One region of the Carnobacterium sp. GW821-FHT04C06 genome, then DNA from elsewhere that is predicted to be linked to it. Evidence: riboswitches for the same ligand, from Rfam matches in the RefSeq annotation. Region 1 holds a riboswitch; the other holds the start of a gene.
What was found. A riboswitch is a leader RNA that binds a small molecule or an ion and turns the genes downstream of it on or off. The one in region 1 is predicted to bind thiamine pyrophosphate.
Positions count from the first base shown of each region.

Region 2: it holds a riboswitch for thiamine pyrophosphate, as region 1 does, so the genes downstream of both, thiT (energy-coupled thiamine transporter ThiT) here and AC07SW_RS11250 (ABC transporter permease) in region 1, are expected to answer to the same signal.

Region 1 covers NZ_JBWKTN010000006.1:4,460-12,192, forward strand. The annotation lists gene AC07SW_RS11220 (L,D-transpeptidase family protein) at 1-681, shown strand, start outside; gene AC07SW_RS11225 (GH25 family lysozyme) at 846-1,580, shown strand; gene AC07SW_RS11230 (6-phospho-beta-glucosidase) at 1,730-3,169, shown strand; gene AC07SW_RS11235 (helix-turn-helix domain-containing protein) at 3,368-3,703, shown strand; gene AC07SW_RS11240 (helix-turn-helix domain-containing protein) at 3,967-4,317, shown strand; gene AC07SW_RS11245 (hypothetical protein) at 4,356-4,850, opposite strand; TPP riboswitch at 4,993-5,098, shown strand; gene AC07SW_RS11250 (ABC transporter permease) at 5,147-5,899, shown strand; gene AC07SW_RS11255 (ABC transporter substrate-binding protein) at 5,896-6,900, shown strand; gene AC07SW_RS11260 (ABC transporter ATP-binding protein) at 6,902-7,627, shown strand; gene AC07SW_RS11265 (TatD family hydrolase) at 7,635-7,733, shown strand, end outside.
Region 2 covers NZ_JBWKTN010000001.1:271,159-278,891, forward strand. The annotation lists gene AC07SW_RS01320 (ABC transporter permease) at 1-39, opposite strand, end outside; gene AC07SW_RS01325 (betaine/proline/choline family ABC transporter ATP-binding protein) at 56-1,246, opposite strand; gene cls (cardiolipin synthase) at 1,438-2,886, opposite strand; gene thiT (energy-coupled thiamine transporter ThiT) at 3,029-3,610, opposite strand; TPP riboswitch at 3,684-3,790, opposite strand; gene AC07SW_RS01340 (helix-turn-helix domain-containing protein) at 3,883-4,290, opposite strand; gene AC07SW_RS01345 (DUF2178 domain-containing protein) at 4,671-5,021, opposite strand; gene AC07SW_RS01350 (helix-turn-helix transcriptional regulator) at 5,011-5,250, opposite strand; gene AC07SW_RS01355 (phosphoribosylanthranilate isomerase) at 5,423-5,944, opposite strand; gene AC07SW_RS01360 (hypothetical protein) at 5,959-6,378, opposite strand; gene AC07SW_RS01365 (alpha/beta hydrolase) at 6,461-7,315, opposite strand; gene AC07SW_RS01370 (nucleoid-associated protein) at 7,342-7,733, opposite strand, start outside.

The DNA.
Region 1 (7,733 bases):
GGACAATCAGTAACGGTTCCCCACGAAACCTTGCTAAGCTGGCTAGGTGAGAATGACAAGGGTGAGGTTGCTGTAGATGAAGCTGGAGTGGAAAAATATGTGACTGAGTTAAGTAATCAATATAGTACGTATAAAAAAACCAGAACTTTTAAAAGTACTAATCGAGGAGAAGTCCAAGTGCCACCAGGTATTTATGGATGGACACTCAACGCAGAAGATGAAGCCCCAGCATTAGCAAAAGATATTTTAGCTGAAAAAAATTTAACCGATCGTAAGCCAATTGTAAGTGGGTCTGGCTATGGACGTGATGATATTGGAAATACCTATATCGAAGTTGATTTGGCTAGTCAACATATGTGGTATTACAAAGATGGTGCCAAAGTGTTAGACACGGATGTTGTTACTGGAAAACCAGCAACACCAACACCACCCGGTGTTTTTAGTGTGTGGAATAAAGAACGAAATGCAACATTGCGTGGAGAAGATTATGCGACACCAGTAGATCATTGGATGCCGATTGACACTACAGGAGTTGGAATTCATGATTCACCTTGGCAACCAGCTTATGGTGGAACATTGTATCAAACGGTTGGATCACATGGTTGTATTAACACACCACCGGCGATTATGACTCAATTGTATGATATGGTTGAAGCAGGTATTCCTGTTGTTGTTTTTTAAATATTAAATAAAAGGATTGTCTATTACTTAGACAATCTTTTTTTTATTGGAAGACCTTTTTACATACTAGAACGCAAAAAAATAACTTTTTAAATCTTTAAATATAAATTAAAATAAGTATATGAATTCGTTTGTTTTTATAAAAATAGAAAAGAGGGTTAAAAATGAAGAAAAAAGTAGCAGTTCTTTTAGGCTTAGTTGTTTTGCTGTGTGGGATGAAAAGTTTACAAGTTGAAGCAACAAGTAGTGAGGATGGCATTCCAAAAGTGAATTTTAGTCAAAGAGCAACTCAATGGCAACCGAATGTAATTGATATTTCAAGTTATCAAAAAGCAAGTGATATTGATTTTAAAAAATGGAAAGAGCAAGGAATTGAAGCGGTTGTTATCAAACTAACAGAAGGTATGGAAGATGATGCTCCGTATTATAGTCCAGAAGCAAAGGAGCAGATATCAAAAGCAACGGCTGCAGGTTTAAAAGTGAATTTTTACCACTTTAGCTGGATGAACAGTGTTGAAAATGCAAAAGCAGAAGCAGATTGGTTTACTAAAATTGCGAATCAGTACAATGTTCCGAAAGACTCTGTTATGGCACTTGATTTAGAAAATAGTGTTTTGACAACAGATCCACTTGCGTTAACAAATCAAGCCAATGCCTTCTTTGATCGAATGATTGAAAATGGGTATCCGAAAATTGATATGTATGCGTCACTATCATGGTATGGTACTCGCTTTTATACAGAACAGTTGAGAACTAAAAATTATTGGGTTGCTTATTGGGCGGATGAAAAACCTGAAATTTTAACCGGTATGTGGCAATTTGCAAGTGACTATCAGTTAGAAGGATATGATGGAATGCTTGACGCGAATATTGATTTTACCGGATATTACACAAAATAAAATAGTTGTTTAAGAAAGCTAATGAGATTTTTCTTGTTAGTTTTTTTATTTAAAAAACTAATTTGACATGTAATGCATTACATATGATAGGATGAAACCGTAAACAAAATTAAACAGAGACATGTAAATAGATTAAGGGGGCATTTAAAATGAGTAAAGTAGAATCAAATTTTCCAAAAGATTTTTTATGGGGCGGTGCAGTTGCTGCTAACCAATGTGAAGGTGCGTATTTAGAAGATGGAAAAGGGTTATCACCCGTTGATATTTTACCTGATGCGGCTCATGGTCGTTGGGATGCGTTGACAAATCCAAAAGAAGCAATCGCAACAACGTATGATTTTTATCCGAGTCATCAATCAATCGATTTTTATCATCGTTATAAAGAAGATTTAAAAATGTTAGCCGAGATGGGTTTTAAAACGTTTAGAACATCGATTTGTTGGGCACGTATTTTTCCAAATGGAGATGAAAAAATACCTAATGAAGCAGGATTGAAATTTTATGATGATTTATTTGATGAATGTCATAAATATGGAATTGAACCGTTGGTTACAATTAATCACTTTGATACACCTGTCGCTTTATTTGAAAATTATGGTGGTTGGAAAAATCGTCAATTAGTTGATTTTTATTTAAATTATTGTGACGTTATTTTTAAACGCTACAAAGGAAAAGTAAAATACTGGATGACATTTAATGAAATCAACATGATCTTACACATTCCATTTTTCGGTGGCGGTATGGATGTTAGTGATGAAGAAAACCCAATGCAAGCTAAGTATCAAGCAGCGCATCATCAATTAGTAGCATCTGCTAAAGCAACAAAATTAGGACATGAAATTGATTCAGAAAACAAAATTGGTTGCATGTTAGCAGCTGGAACCACTTATCCAAATACATGTAATCCAAAAGATGTTTGGGCAGCTCTTGAAGCAGATCGTGAAGGCTATTTCTTTATTGATGTTCAAGCTCGTGGCTATTATCCAAGCTATAGCAAACGCTTCTTCAAAGAAAATAATATTTCTTTAGATATAGCAGCAGGTGATTTAGAAGTATTGAAAGAAAATACAGTCGATTATGTTTCTTTCAGTTACTACTCATCACGCTTAACAAGTGCCGATCCAGAAGTTAACAGTCAAACGGAAGGCAATGTATTTGCTACATTAAAAAACCCCTATTTAAAAGCAAGCGAATGGGGCTGGCAAATTGACCCACTTGGGTTAAGAGTGACGATGAATGCGATTTATGATCGTTACCAAAAACCTTTGTTTGTAGTGGAAAATGGATTAGGTGCCGTTGATGCTGTGGAAGCAGATGGAAGTATCAATGATGATTACCGTATTGATTATTTACGTGAGCACGTTCGTGAAATGGGTGAAGCTATTGCGGATGGCGTTGAATGTTGGGGTTATACGCCATGGGGCTGTATAGATTTAGTCAGTGCTGGTACAGGGGAAATGAAAAAACGCTATGGTTTTATTTATGTTGATAAAGACAATGACGGAAATGGAACCTTAGATCGTTCAGCTAAAAAATCATTTTATTGGTATAAAAAAGTGATTGCAACAAATGGAGTTGAATTAGATTAGAAAAAATGACATTGGGTAGAGAAATCTATCTAATGTCATTTTTATTTATTTGAAAGGTAACATAAGGTATGTTATAATATAACTGCTGTTAATTAAATACAATTTGTCCGCCAGACATAATAAACTATATAAACAAGGCTTGTAGATCACTTGGAAAATCAATTTTTTAAGCGATTTAGCGAGCAGAAAGGTGATCCAATGAATATCTATGAAAAAATTAAATTTTTATCAAAGCAAAGAGGAGTAACAATTGCAGAACTAGAGCGAACGTTGCATTTTGGGAATAGTACCATTCGAAAATGGGAAAAACAATCACCATCAGTTGACCGTTTACATAAGGTATCAAATTATTTTAATGTGTCTATTTCAATGTTACTAAATGAGCAAGAGGATAACTATGCTAGTGAATTAAGCCATTTTATACTTTTACAAACAAGTGATTTAAAAGAAGAGTTACAAGCTTATTTGATTCAAGATTTTAAAGACTACTTGGAATTTAAAACAGATAAAGTGAAAAAAGAACAAAAAGATTAGTTAAGCTAATCGTCTTATATTATATTCTTCGAATATTGAATTGGATAATGGCCTATGGTATAGTATAAGCATAGTAATGATAACCAATTGGTTCAAATAACCCATTTATTGTTTTATTTGTTATTACTTTGTCCGCCAAGACACAATAGTTATATAAAACTATGCTTACAAACTTATTATAACGGTTGATATTCTAAAAGTCAAAATATTTTAGATTATTAGCTAAAACTTTTTTAGTTTGTAAAGCTAGAAAGGTTGATAAAATGAGTATTTATGAAAAAATAAGATTATTAGCAAAAGAGAAAAAGATTTCAATTGCAGAATTAGAACGCACCTTGAATTTTGGAAATAGCACGATTCGAAAATGGGAGCACCAATCTCCTTCGGTTGACCGCTTGCAAAAGGTTGCTGATTACTTTAATGTCAGCATTTCAACCTTAATTAATGAAAATAATATCCACTATTCAAAGGAACAAGAATGTATAGAGGAATTGAGCCAATTTATCTTACTTAAAACACATGGATTAGCCGAAGAAACACAAGCTTATTTGATTGAAGATTTTAAGGATTATTTGGAATTTAAATCAGATAAAGTAAGGTCTGAAGAAAAATAAAGAGTCACGGAATGACTGTTCCGTGACTCTTTGCTTGGTTAGTTTTTATTTTCAATTAAAGTTAATAATAAGAATTTTTGCCATTTTTTTTCTTGCATAAATTGTGTATCCAATTCTGGATCGACGTAATTAAATAATCTTATCCAAGATTGAGGTCTAATTTTGGAATGCATTCTAAAGATGCGAATCCAACTATATATTACACCCACAATCAAAATGAATAGACCTAAAAAAAACAGGATACCAAGTAAAGTGGGATTATTTATAGAGGTACCTATCGCGACCCCTAATAGAGCTAAGACAGCACCACCAATAATTGATCCAAAGATAATCCAAAGAGTCGTTATCTGATAAGAATGAAATCCTTTAATATTAAAATATTTTTCTATTAGAAAAACCTGTTTCACTGGATTTTTCACTTTTTTGACAGGTATTTTATACATATCGATAAATAAATGGCTTGCTTCTTTTTCAACTTTAGTGTGTTTTGGAATAATAATTATTAACAAAATAAATAAAAAAAGATAGAACATTTTTTAAATCCCCCTATTGTTTGTAATACTAGACTAGTCACTCATTAAAGTATAGCACAGGAATGATTTCGGTTGTTATTTATTTTGTCCATTGTATTCTTAATTTTTTTATAGTACACTTGTGTCAATTAAAATAAACTTAATATAAAGCGTGGGGAGGTCATAAATGGCCTGAGAGTAAGCTGTGAGCTTAGACCCGTTGAACCTGTTGGTTAGTACCATCGTAGGGAGTGAACGTGTTCTTTTACTGTGCCTACTTTCCGTGGGCGCAGTTTTTTTATTGGTTAGGAGTTAGTATGAAAAAGAAAACGTTAGTCTATCCGCTAGTGACATTTCTTGCAATTTTGATGATTTGGGAGATGCTAGTTTCCATTGGCGGAATCCCGCTGTATATTTTGCCAGCGCCCTCTAAGATTATAAAGACATTGTTTGAGAACCGTTCGATATTGGCGATGCATGGAGTCGTTACATTGACTGAGGCAACGATTGGATTGGTGATTGCCAGTATATTAGCTTTTGGAATGGCACTAATAATGGATGCTTCTCAAACGATTAAGTTTTCAATTTACCCACATTTTGTTGTTTCCCAAACCATTCCAGTGATGATTTTAGGACCGCTATTTTCGATTTGGTTGGGTTTTGGTATGGCACCTAAAATTGTAATGGTGATCTTGATGTGTTTTTTTCCAATGGTCGTTTCATTTTCAGATGCTTTAGGGAAAGTTGAAGTGGCGCAATTAAATTTACTCAAAACGTTTGGTGCAAGTAAGGAACAATTGTATCGATTGGTTAAAATCCCAGCAGCGATTGGCGGATTTTTTTCTGGCTTACGTGTTGCAGCAACATATTGCATTGGTGGTGCGATTGTAGGAGAGTGGCTAAACGCTTCAGCAGGCTTGGGCTATTACATGATTCGAGTGAAAAATGGGTACATGTTAGATAAGGTATTTGCCTGTGTAGTGGTCATTATTTTATTGAGTTTATTTATGAATGGTGTAGTAAAATTACTTGAAAAATTGGTTTATTTAAAAAGGGGAAAAAGAATATGAAAAAAATAGTAGTAGCAATAATAGCATTTATTTTCATCGGCAGTTTAGTTGGATGTAGTCAGGAGTCGAAAAAAAGTCAAAAAGCCAAAAAATTAAAAGATGTGACAGTTATTTTAGATTTTGTACCAAATACAAATCATACGGGAATGTATGTAGCCTTGAAAAAGGGATACTATAAAAAAGCGGGTTTAAATGTTCAATTTGTTGAGCCTGGTAACGAAAACACTTCAGCTACTTTAGTTGCAACGGGAAAAGGTCAATTTGGGATCAGTTATCAAGAAGATGTTACTTATGCATTGACTTCAGAGGATAAATTACCGATTAAGACGATTGCTACGATTATGGAACACAACACTTCCGGCTTTGCGAGTGCTAAAAATAGTGGCATTAAAAGTCCAAAAGATTTTGAAGGAAAAGTCTATTCTGGTTGGCAAGCGCCAAGTGAAGAAGCGACCATCAAAGCAGTTATGAACAATGTTGGTGCAGATTTCAACAAACTGACATTAGTAGGAGATTCTGGTGGTGGATTTGATTCATTAGGTAAAGACGTGGACATCAAATGGTTTTACGAAGGTTGGGATAACGTTAAGGCTGAAATGGCTAATGCAAAGTTAAACTATCTGCCTTTGCGAACGTTAGATAAGCGTTTAGATTATTACACACCCGTCATCATAACGAATAAAAAAATGATTGATGAAGATCCAGCTACAGTTACAGCATTTTTAGCAGCCACCAAAAAAGGATATCAGGAATCGATTAAACATCCAGATGCTTCAGCAGAAATTCTTCATGAATATGCGAGTGATTATGATAGTGAATTCTTAAAAAAATCGCAACGTTTTGTGTCAAAAAATTATTGTGAAAATCCTGAAAAATGGGGAGAAATGAAGGCTGAAATTTGGGATGGGTATACAGATTTTCTGTTTGATAATAACTTGATTCCTAAAAAAATTGCTGCAGATGAGCAGTACACAAATCAATTTTTGAGTGAGGGTGAGTGATATGAAATTAAGGGTTGAATCTATTGCGTTCGCTTATTCAAAGAAGAAAATTATTGAAGAGTTTTCCTTTCAAGTTGATAAAGGAGAATTTGTCACAATTTTAGGACCTAGTGGCTGCGGGAAATCCACTATTTTAAAGTTGTTAACGGGTCTAACAGAAAAGCAAAATGGTCGCATTTTAGTAGATGGGAAAGTAGTGGAGGGATTGTCTTTAAAATTTTCCTATATGCCTCAAGAAGACCTTTTATTAGAATGGGAGACGGTGTTACAAAATGTCTGCTTATATCAGCGCATTCATAAAGAAAAATACAATCAAGAAGAAGTGATGCAACAACTTGAAGCGTTTGGTTTGAAAGGCTATGAGAATGCATACCCTAGTGAGTTGTCTGGTGGGATGCGGCAACGAGTCGCTTTTTTAAGAACAGTGCGTTGTGATGCAGATATTCTCTTGTTAGATGAACCTTTTGGAGCGTTAGACGTGATTACGAGAGGTGAAATGCAAGCGTGGTTGCGTACCTTAAGACAAACAGTGAATAAAACGGTACTTCTAGTGACTCATGACATTGATGAGGCTCTTTATTTATCAGATCGAATTTTAATAGTAGGAGGCAGTCCTTCTAAAATAAGAAAAGAATTTAACATCGAAGCATCTACTGATACCCGTGAAGAGGGTACTGAAAATCTTGCGTTAAGAGCTGAAATTTATCACAATTTAAAAAGGCGGTAAGGTAAAAATGTTAAGTGATGCACATTTTCATATAAAACAAACCGATTTTTACTCCTTGTTAAAAGACGAATCTATTTTTGGAATCTTAAATTGTGACTCAAAATCT
Region 2 (7,733 bases), on a different contig from region 1:
CAACAGCTCTGAGCCATAGGTATTTAAAAATTCAATCATTTTTTAGTTCCCCTTTCTACTCATTGCTTTCCTTAACTTCGACATTCTTTTCATTAACTGGTACCGTTTCTTCCGAATCATCGTCTCCCCAAATAGTATCGTAAACGACATCTACTAGACTTGCTCTTGTAACGATTCCTACTAATTTTCCTGCTTCATCTACAACTGGTACATATTTAAGTCCACGTTTTAAAATACGTTGAACCGTATCACGTAATAAGGAATCTTTGCGAACAAAGAAGACGTTCTTACTCATAATATCCCCTACACTTGTAGCAGTACGATGGTTGTAATCGATACTTTCAATATCAATATACCCTTTTAAGATCCCCGCATCGTCGGTTACCAACAAAGTATCCACTCGTTTATCGCGCATCAAGCGAATGGCTTCTGTTAATGATTTGCCTGGTGTAATGGAGATTGGCGTTTTCAACATCACTTGTTCAACCGTTTGAATATTCGGACGTGCTTGAATCAAACGATCATGCCCAATAAATTCTTCAACAAATTTATCAGCTGGTTCGCGTAAAATATTATCTGGCGTATCAAATTGAACCACTCGACCTTCTCGCATAATCACAATTCTGTCGGCAAGCTTAAGGGCTTCATCCATATCATGGGTTACAAATATAATGGTTCTTCCCATTTCTTGTTGCAACTGTTTGACTAAATCCTGCAAGGCTTCACGGGTAATAGGATCTAGCGCACCAAAAGGTTCATCCATTAAAATAATATCTTGGTCAGCTGCTAATGCACGAACAACTCCAATCCGTTGTTGCTGTCCACCAGATAATTCAGATGGGTAGCGTTCAAGAAAGTCATTTGGTAAATCAACCAGCTTGATTAAACGATCTGCAATCTCTTTACGTTTATCTTCTGGCCATTTTAATAATTTAGGAACAAGAACAATATTTTCACGAATTGTCATATGTGGCATTAATCCGATTTGTTGAATGACGTACCCAATCTTGCGGCGCAATTCCACTGGATCTGTCTTAGCAATATCTTCCCCATTGATTAATATTTGTCCCGATGTTGGTTCAATCATACGGTTGATCATTCTCATCGTAGTTGTTTTCCCACTACCGCTGGTACCGATAAACGCAATAAATTCGCCTTTTTCAAAATTTAAATTGACGTCATCAACTGCTTTTTTTCCACCTTTATAAATTTTTGAAACATTCTTGAATTCTAACAATCGATTCACCCCATTAGTTTTTTATTATTTTTGCATAAATAAACAAAAAGAAATACGTCTTCTCTTCTATTATCCATGAAAAAGTCCTATCTTTCAAATCAGACACACTGAAATCATTAAATTTTATCAAAAAAAACGCATAAATCAACTCTTTTGTGAAGTAAGATTTATACGTTTTCGGTAGAAAATTATGCAATTTTTTATAAGATGGGTGACAATAATCTGGAGAATTCTTGTTTAAATTTCATCCAGCGACTTTGCTGATCTAGTAACTCTTTTGTTAATAAATGACATTTTTCAATGTCTTTTTCGTAAATTTGTTTTAAATCTTGTGCGATTACAGGATCATAAATGAAGGCATTGACTTCAAAGTTTAATTTAAAGCTTCTAAAATCAAGGTTTGCTGTACCAACTGAAGCAATTTCGCCATCAATTACCATTGTCTTCGCATGTAAAAAGCCGTTATCATAAATATACACCTTCGCACCCGCATTTACCATCTCGCCTGCAAAATAAGTGGTTGCTCTGTAAACGAATGGATGATCTGGCTTATTTGGAATCATAATCCGTACATCAATTCCAGACATCGCAGCTATTGTAATAGCATCTAACACACTGTCATCTGGAATAAAATAGGGCGATTGTATATAAATAGATTCTTTTGCCATACTAATCATCTTTAAATAGCCTTTTTTAATTTGTTGCAATTCTGAATCTGGTCCGCTAGAGACAATTTGCATATTGGTTTTTCCGTGATTTTTGCTTAATGGAAAGTACTCTTCTTTGTAATCAAATTTTTGTTTTACAACAGCTGCATTCCAATCCATTAAAAATCGACTTTGTAGAGCCAAAACGGCATTCCCCTCAATTCGAAGATGCGTATCACGCCAATAACCAAATTTTTTCACTTTCCCTAAATATTCATCTCCTATATTGAATCCTCCAATATATCCGACTTTCCCATCAATAATCACAATTTTACGATGATTTCGATAATTCAAACGCAAATTTATAATCGTCCAATGAGAACCAAAGAACGGTTCTGCTTTGCCACCTAATTTTTCTAAGTTCTTAAAAAAGCGATGCTTGGTTGAGCGAGATCCCATCGCATCATAGATAACTAACACTTCAACACCTGCTGCAGCTCGTTCTTCCAATGCTGCTAAAACTCGATTTCCTAGCTCATCTTGATGAAACGTATAATACAACAAATGAACATGGTGTTTCGCTTGTTGGATATCATGAATCAAATGATCAAATTTTTCTTTTCCATCGGTAAAAATCTTCAATTCATTTCCTTTGGTTAAAATCGATTCATCGCTTTCCAAAAATAAACTTGCCATTTCTTTTGTATTTTCATTACTTTGTTTGCTTGACAGCAATTCATCTTCCGCAAGCATTTCTTTTTGAGCCAAAACAAGTTCACTCATTCCAATGCTTTCCTGCGTCTTAATATCAAAAATTTTCTCTCGAGAGATTTTTTTACCAACAAAAAGATACGCAATAAACCCAATTCCCGGTAATAAAACAAGGACGAGCAACCATGCCCACGTGGCTGCAATATCTCGCTTTTCACGAAAAACTGTGATGATAGCTAAAAAAATATTAATCAATGTCACAAGAGCGATAACAAGTAAAATAGTATTCATAAAAGCCTCCTTTAAACGAACTTAATTCTTTATTATCTTACTATGAAGTTTTTCTTTTAGCTACTAAAATCTTATCTCATTTATAAAAATAATTCTTTTTCTAATAAAAAAAGGACCCTGTCAAAGTCCCTTTTTTAAATTCTTATTTTTTTAGCCAACTTGTTTCTTTCGAAAGAAATAAGTCGGGTGCTGTAGCAGCCACAATCACTAAAACAACACTGGTGACAATTCCTGTTGCCAATGCGCTTCCCCCATTCATAATAAAGGAAAACCAAACCGCACTCATTCCCTTTGGAGCATAACTTCCCCAAAAATAAAATCCTGCTACGAAATGCCAAAAGAAGCGGGCGAATGTTCCAATAAAAGTTCCCACTATAATATAGCTCACCATTTTCCCACGTTGCCTAGTCACGATTGATTCTCGTACTTGGCTGGCTACTACGCCTGCAAATCCCGTAAACATAAACGCGATAAAATATTCTATAAAGCCTTGTAGTAAATTTAAAATAGCCACATTTCCAACTAAAAAATGCAGAACGCCCCATAAAAATCCAGCAACAATTCCTGCTGCTACTCCCCTTCTAAAACTAAAAAGAATAAGCGGAATCATTCCTAATGAAATGGTGAAATTTGCTCCGATATTTGTTGGTAAAAATGACAAAACGATTGCAAGTGCCGCACAAATCGTTCCTTCAATCCAGACATTTAACTTTGTTTTGGACATAAAAAAACTCCTCCTTTGAATGTGTCGAACAGTGCCACACAACAAAGGAGGAGCTGAATGATTCTTTTTATCATCGTCGCCCCGTCACAATTCCTACGCTCGTACTAACGAACAGGTTCGAAGGGTTAGAATCCACTTGATTCAATCTCAGCCGCATTTGCAGCACCCCTTTGTGATGGTTGTTCTATTAAATTTTCTTCTCGCTAATTATCGCATTTATATCAATTCTAGTCAATAGTAGCTCGTTAGTTCTTTAATCTATATGCTAGTTTTCAAAGTAATTTTTTTAAATCTAAAATACTTTGAATAGTTCCTAAAACACCCACAATTAAGCTAATAACATTTAATTCTTTATAACCAACAGTCTTTATTCTAAAAAGGCTAGAAATTAATATAACCATATAAGCTATTAAAAACAAAATGGTCACAATCATTTTTGTACGCTTTTTAACTTTTTGTTCCAACAATATTTTTTTTAAATCACCATCTTCTTTGATTAACTCATCCAATGAAAAATTAAATATTTCTGAGATTCTAATGATATTTGCAATATCTGGATACCCTTTTTGTCTTTCCCAATTGGAGATAGCTTGTCCTGAAACATTTAATTTCTCAGCTAATTCTTTTTGAGTTAAGTTATTATTTTTCCTTAAGACTTTAATTTTTTCTCCTATTTTCATTTGTTCAACTCCTTTATTCTTTGATAGCCTTAGCATAGTTCCTAATGATGCATTCGTCACTAAAGGAATGCTTGAACGAGCTAAAGTATTTCTTTACCTCCACTATTCAATCAATTATGCTGTCTTTTTATTTTTCAGATTATACATTTGTTCTTAAACCCAATCGTTATTATTTTAATTGACTTTTATATTGAACTCTAACTGATATCAAAAAAAGTAACGATTGTTATTATTTAAAAAAATAAATTATTATACTTTATCTATGTAGTGATTTCAAAAAGTTGAATTTTAATCGAACTTTTTGAAATCTATTCAAAAAAATTTATCTTAAAAATTAAATTCAACCATTCAATAATCATCCAAAAAATTATTTAAGTAATTTATTTAAAATCTTTTCTATATTGTCTAAATAGATACAGACTCCCTATTAAAACAGCTAAGCTATATTTTATTGAATAAAACTGATACGGCATGTAACTTTTTGGAAAAATTATATCACAAATAATAATTACCACCAATACAACATATGCCAACTTCTTATAATATTCATTTGTTCTTTCATCGGGTTTTCCAATTTTTTTTAATAAATAATAAGACAAGCACATACCAATAAGAATCATAAGCATCGTGAGCCCCACTAAAAAATTCAAATTCGAGGGACTCTGAGAGACCCATTCCTTCAATGGAAAAAATAATGCTTCAGGCAAATCACTTAAAGATTTAATTTTCATTTTTATCTACTCCTTTTTTATATTCAAAAATTTCTCCCACAGTAACTCCAAAAAATTCTGCAATTCTAAATGCTAATAATAAAGTTGGAACATAATTTCCTTTTTCCATCACAAAAATCGTTTGCTTTGATACACCTACGTTATTAGCTAATTCTTGTTGAGATAATCTTGCTAACACTCTAAACTCATACACTTTATTATCAATTGAGTCCTCAAAGTCTTTTTTCATCGTTATCACCTCTTGATAAAACTATAACACTTTTCTTTTTAAAAATAAAATTAAACTTATACAAAATAAAGATATATCATTCATCATAATGCAAAACCCCTTAAACAGATGCCTTGAAATTTTCTTCAAAAAAAAATCTTTCAAAATCATTAGACTCTGAAAGATATTCCGATTATTCAATATTTGTTAATAGATCAGCTAAATAAGCTATTTTTGCAAAATCCTTTTGATTATTTTTCTGATTTCGGTAACTATCTTTAGAAGAAGCTTGATATAGTTGATAATATTGAGTGGCATTTAACAGTCGATAACGTATCCCTTGATCTTCTATTTGCTTAATGTCATCTAAGGCAATTCCTGCAAATTCAGGCAGTGTATCAATAACTGCAAATTCAACTCGCAAGGTTCCTTTTTCAAAAGCATGCTCGTGTAAATCAACCAATGAGAAACCTAATCCTTCAAGTTGTTTTTTTACTTCTTCCCATTGGTAAATGATTTCTTCAACCGGAGCTGACCATCCCCTGCTATCTCCTGGAATATGTATATCAATATCTCCAACATCCCAATTTTTAGTTGTTACAATCTCAAGACCTAGTGAACCCATTAAAACCGGAACAATTCCACATTCATTTAGTTGTTTGGCAACGGATAAAAACACTGAATATTTTGGATTTTCATAACCATACGCTTTCATTCTATCCTCTCCTATTAAATGATTTTTCCCAATTGTTTTTTGCGTTGATACAAGCTTAACAAGGCTATTAAAAACCAATAAATACTTATTAAATAAATACTCGCAACAAATTGCAATTTGCCGTTTACCATGATTGGTTCTATTTTATAGTTGGTAACCGTTACAGCGAAGGCTGTGATACTCATAACAAAATAAAATAAAATCATTCTTTTTTTAATACTCGCTTCATGACCCAGCGCACCTTTCCAACTCGTCATTACACCAAAATAAAAGGAACTAAACAACAATAAAATCCATGTTTCTAAACGATTGGTTTCCGCCCACTGAAAGCCAGTTCCAGTCAGAAATTGATTCATAAGAAATAACCCAATAAACACTAAAAATGAATAGTAGCCATATTGATACCTCAGGTTTTTACGATCTTTTCTCAACAATTCACATCACTCCTTTTATTCAGTATAAGGAAACAGAAAGTAAACTACAACGCGTTTGTTAATAGTTTTATTCGCTACAATGCTAATTCTCATCTTGATAAATAAATGCCTTCACTTGTTTTTGTACCTTTGAATTATCTAACAAGTCACTATGACCTGTTTGTTTGCCAGTAATGATGCTTTCTTGATAGCTTGCCACTTGCTTTTTGATAAATAGCCGACTAGCTAATGCGCTTTGTACAGGAACTACGCCATCACTATGCGTCTCATTTTTTTCTTGATCTCCAGCTATTGCCAAAACCTTTAACGACGAAGGCAATTGCGTTTGTTTTTCAATAAAATTAGTTAATAGATGGCTCGCTTTTTTCACTTCTGTAAAGGCTAGATTATTGTCGTTATACTCGGCTGTTGTATCATTAAATGGCGTTGCAATGGTTATCAGGCGATTCATTTGGGGATTTGAGGTTGTTTGATAGTTCTCTAAATAAGTCGCTAAGACTAATCCTCCATTTGAATGCCCTACAGCATCAAAAGTCGAAAACGGGTATTTCTTTTTGACGTCTAGCACTACGTTTTGAAACCATTTAGCTTCAATATCTACTGCTTTTTCTGTATTGTCTTCAAAACCGACAACGATAAAAGGACGCTCACTACTTTTTTTCAATTGATTTAAATAGTGAATCCCGCCATCTTTTTTAACTTGAATTTTTAGGACTGTGTTGCTAGTCACCTGTTCCTCCATCAACGATTCCGTAAAGCTATTAAAACGTTTATTCGTTGCATTCGTTCCTGGTATCAAAAAAACAGGATTTTTTGCAGTTTGTTCTTCAGTGGGAACTTTAGGAAGTTGCTGTTGTTGATAAAATCGAATTCCAAAATAGCTTGTTGCAAGTAACGTTATAAGGACAAGGGCAAGCCCTTTAAAATTCATCTTCATCCACTAACCACTCCCTTTGGTTTCTGCTAATAATAAATTTTAAGGTATTTTCGTTTTTCCACTTCATCGAAGCCTTCCACCATATCCTTTTCAGTTAGCTGATTGACATCTTTTACAACAATTGAAATGTTATTATTAATTTTGATTTTATTTTTGACTTTTTTAGAAAAAGCTTCTTTATTTTTCTCATTTACTTTAAAATTATCAGGAAACGTCACTGCATGGGTTTTTTCATAGTTTGCAACGCCTGTCTTAAATTCTTCTTGCTTTGATTCTTCTACCAGCGTATCTGCAAAGTCTTCCAAATTGATTTCTGGCTGAACTTCTAAATATTCTTGTGCTTCTTTAATAAAAGTTGATTTTCCAACTAAGCTTTCATCGTCTTTTTTGACAAATTCCGCACAGATATTCACAAAAC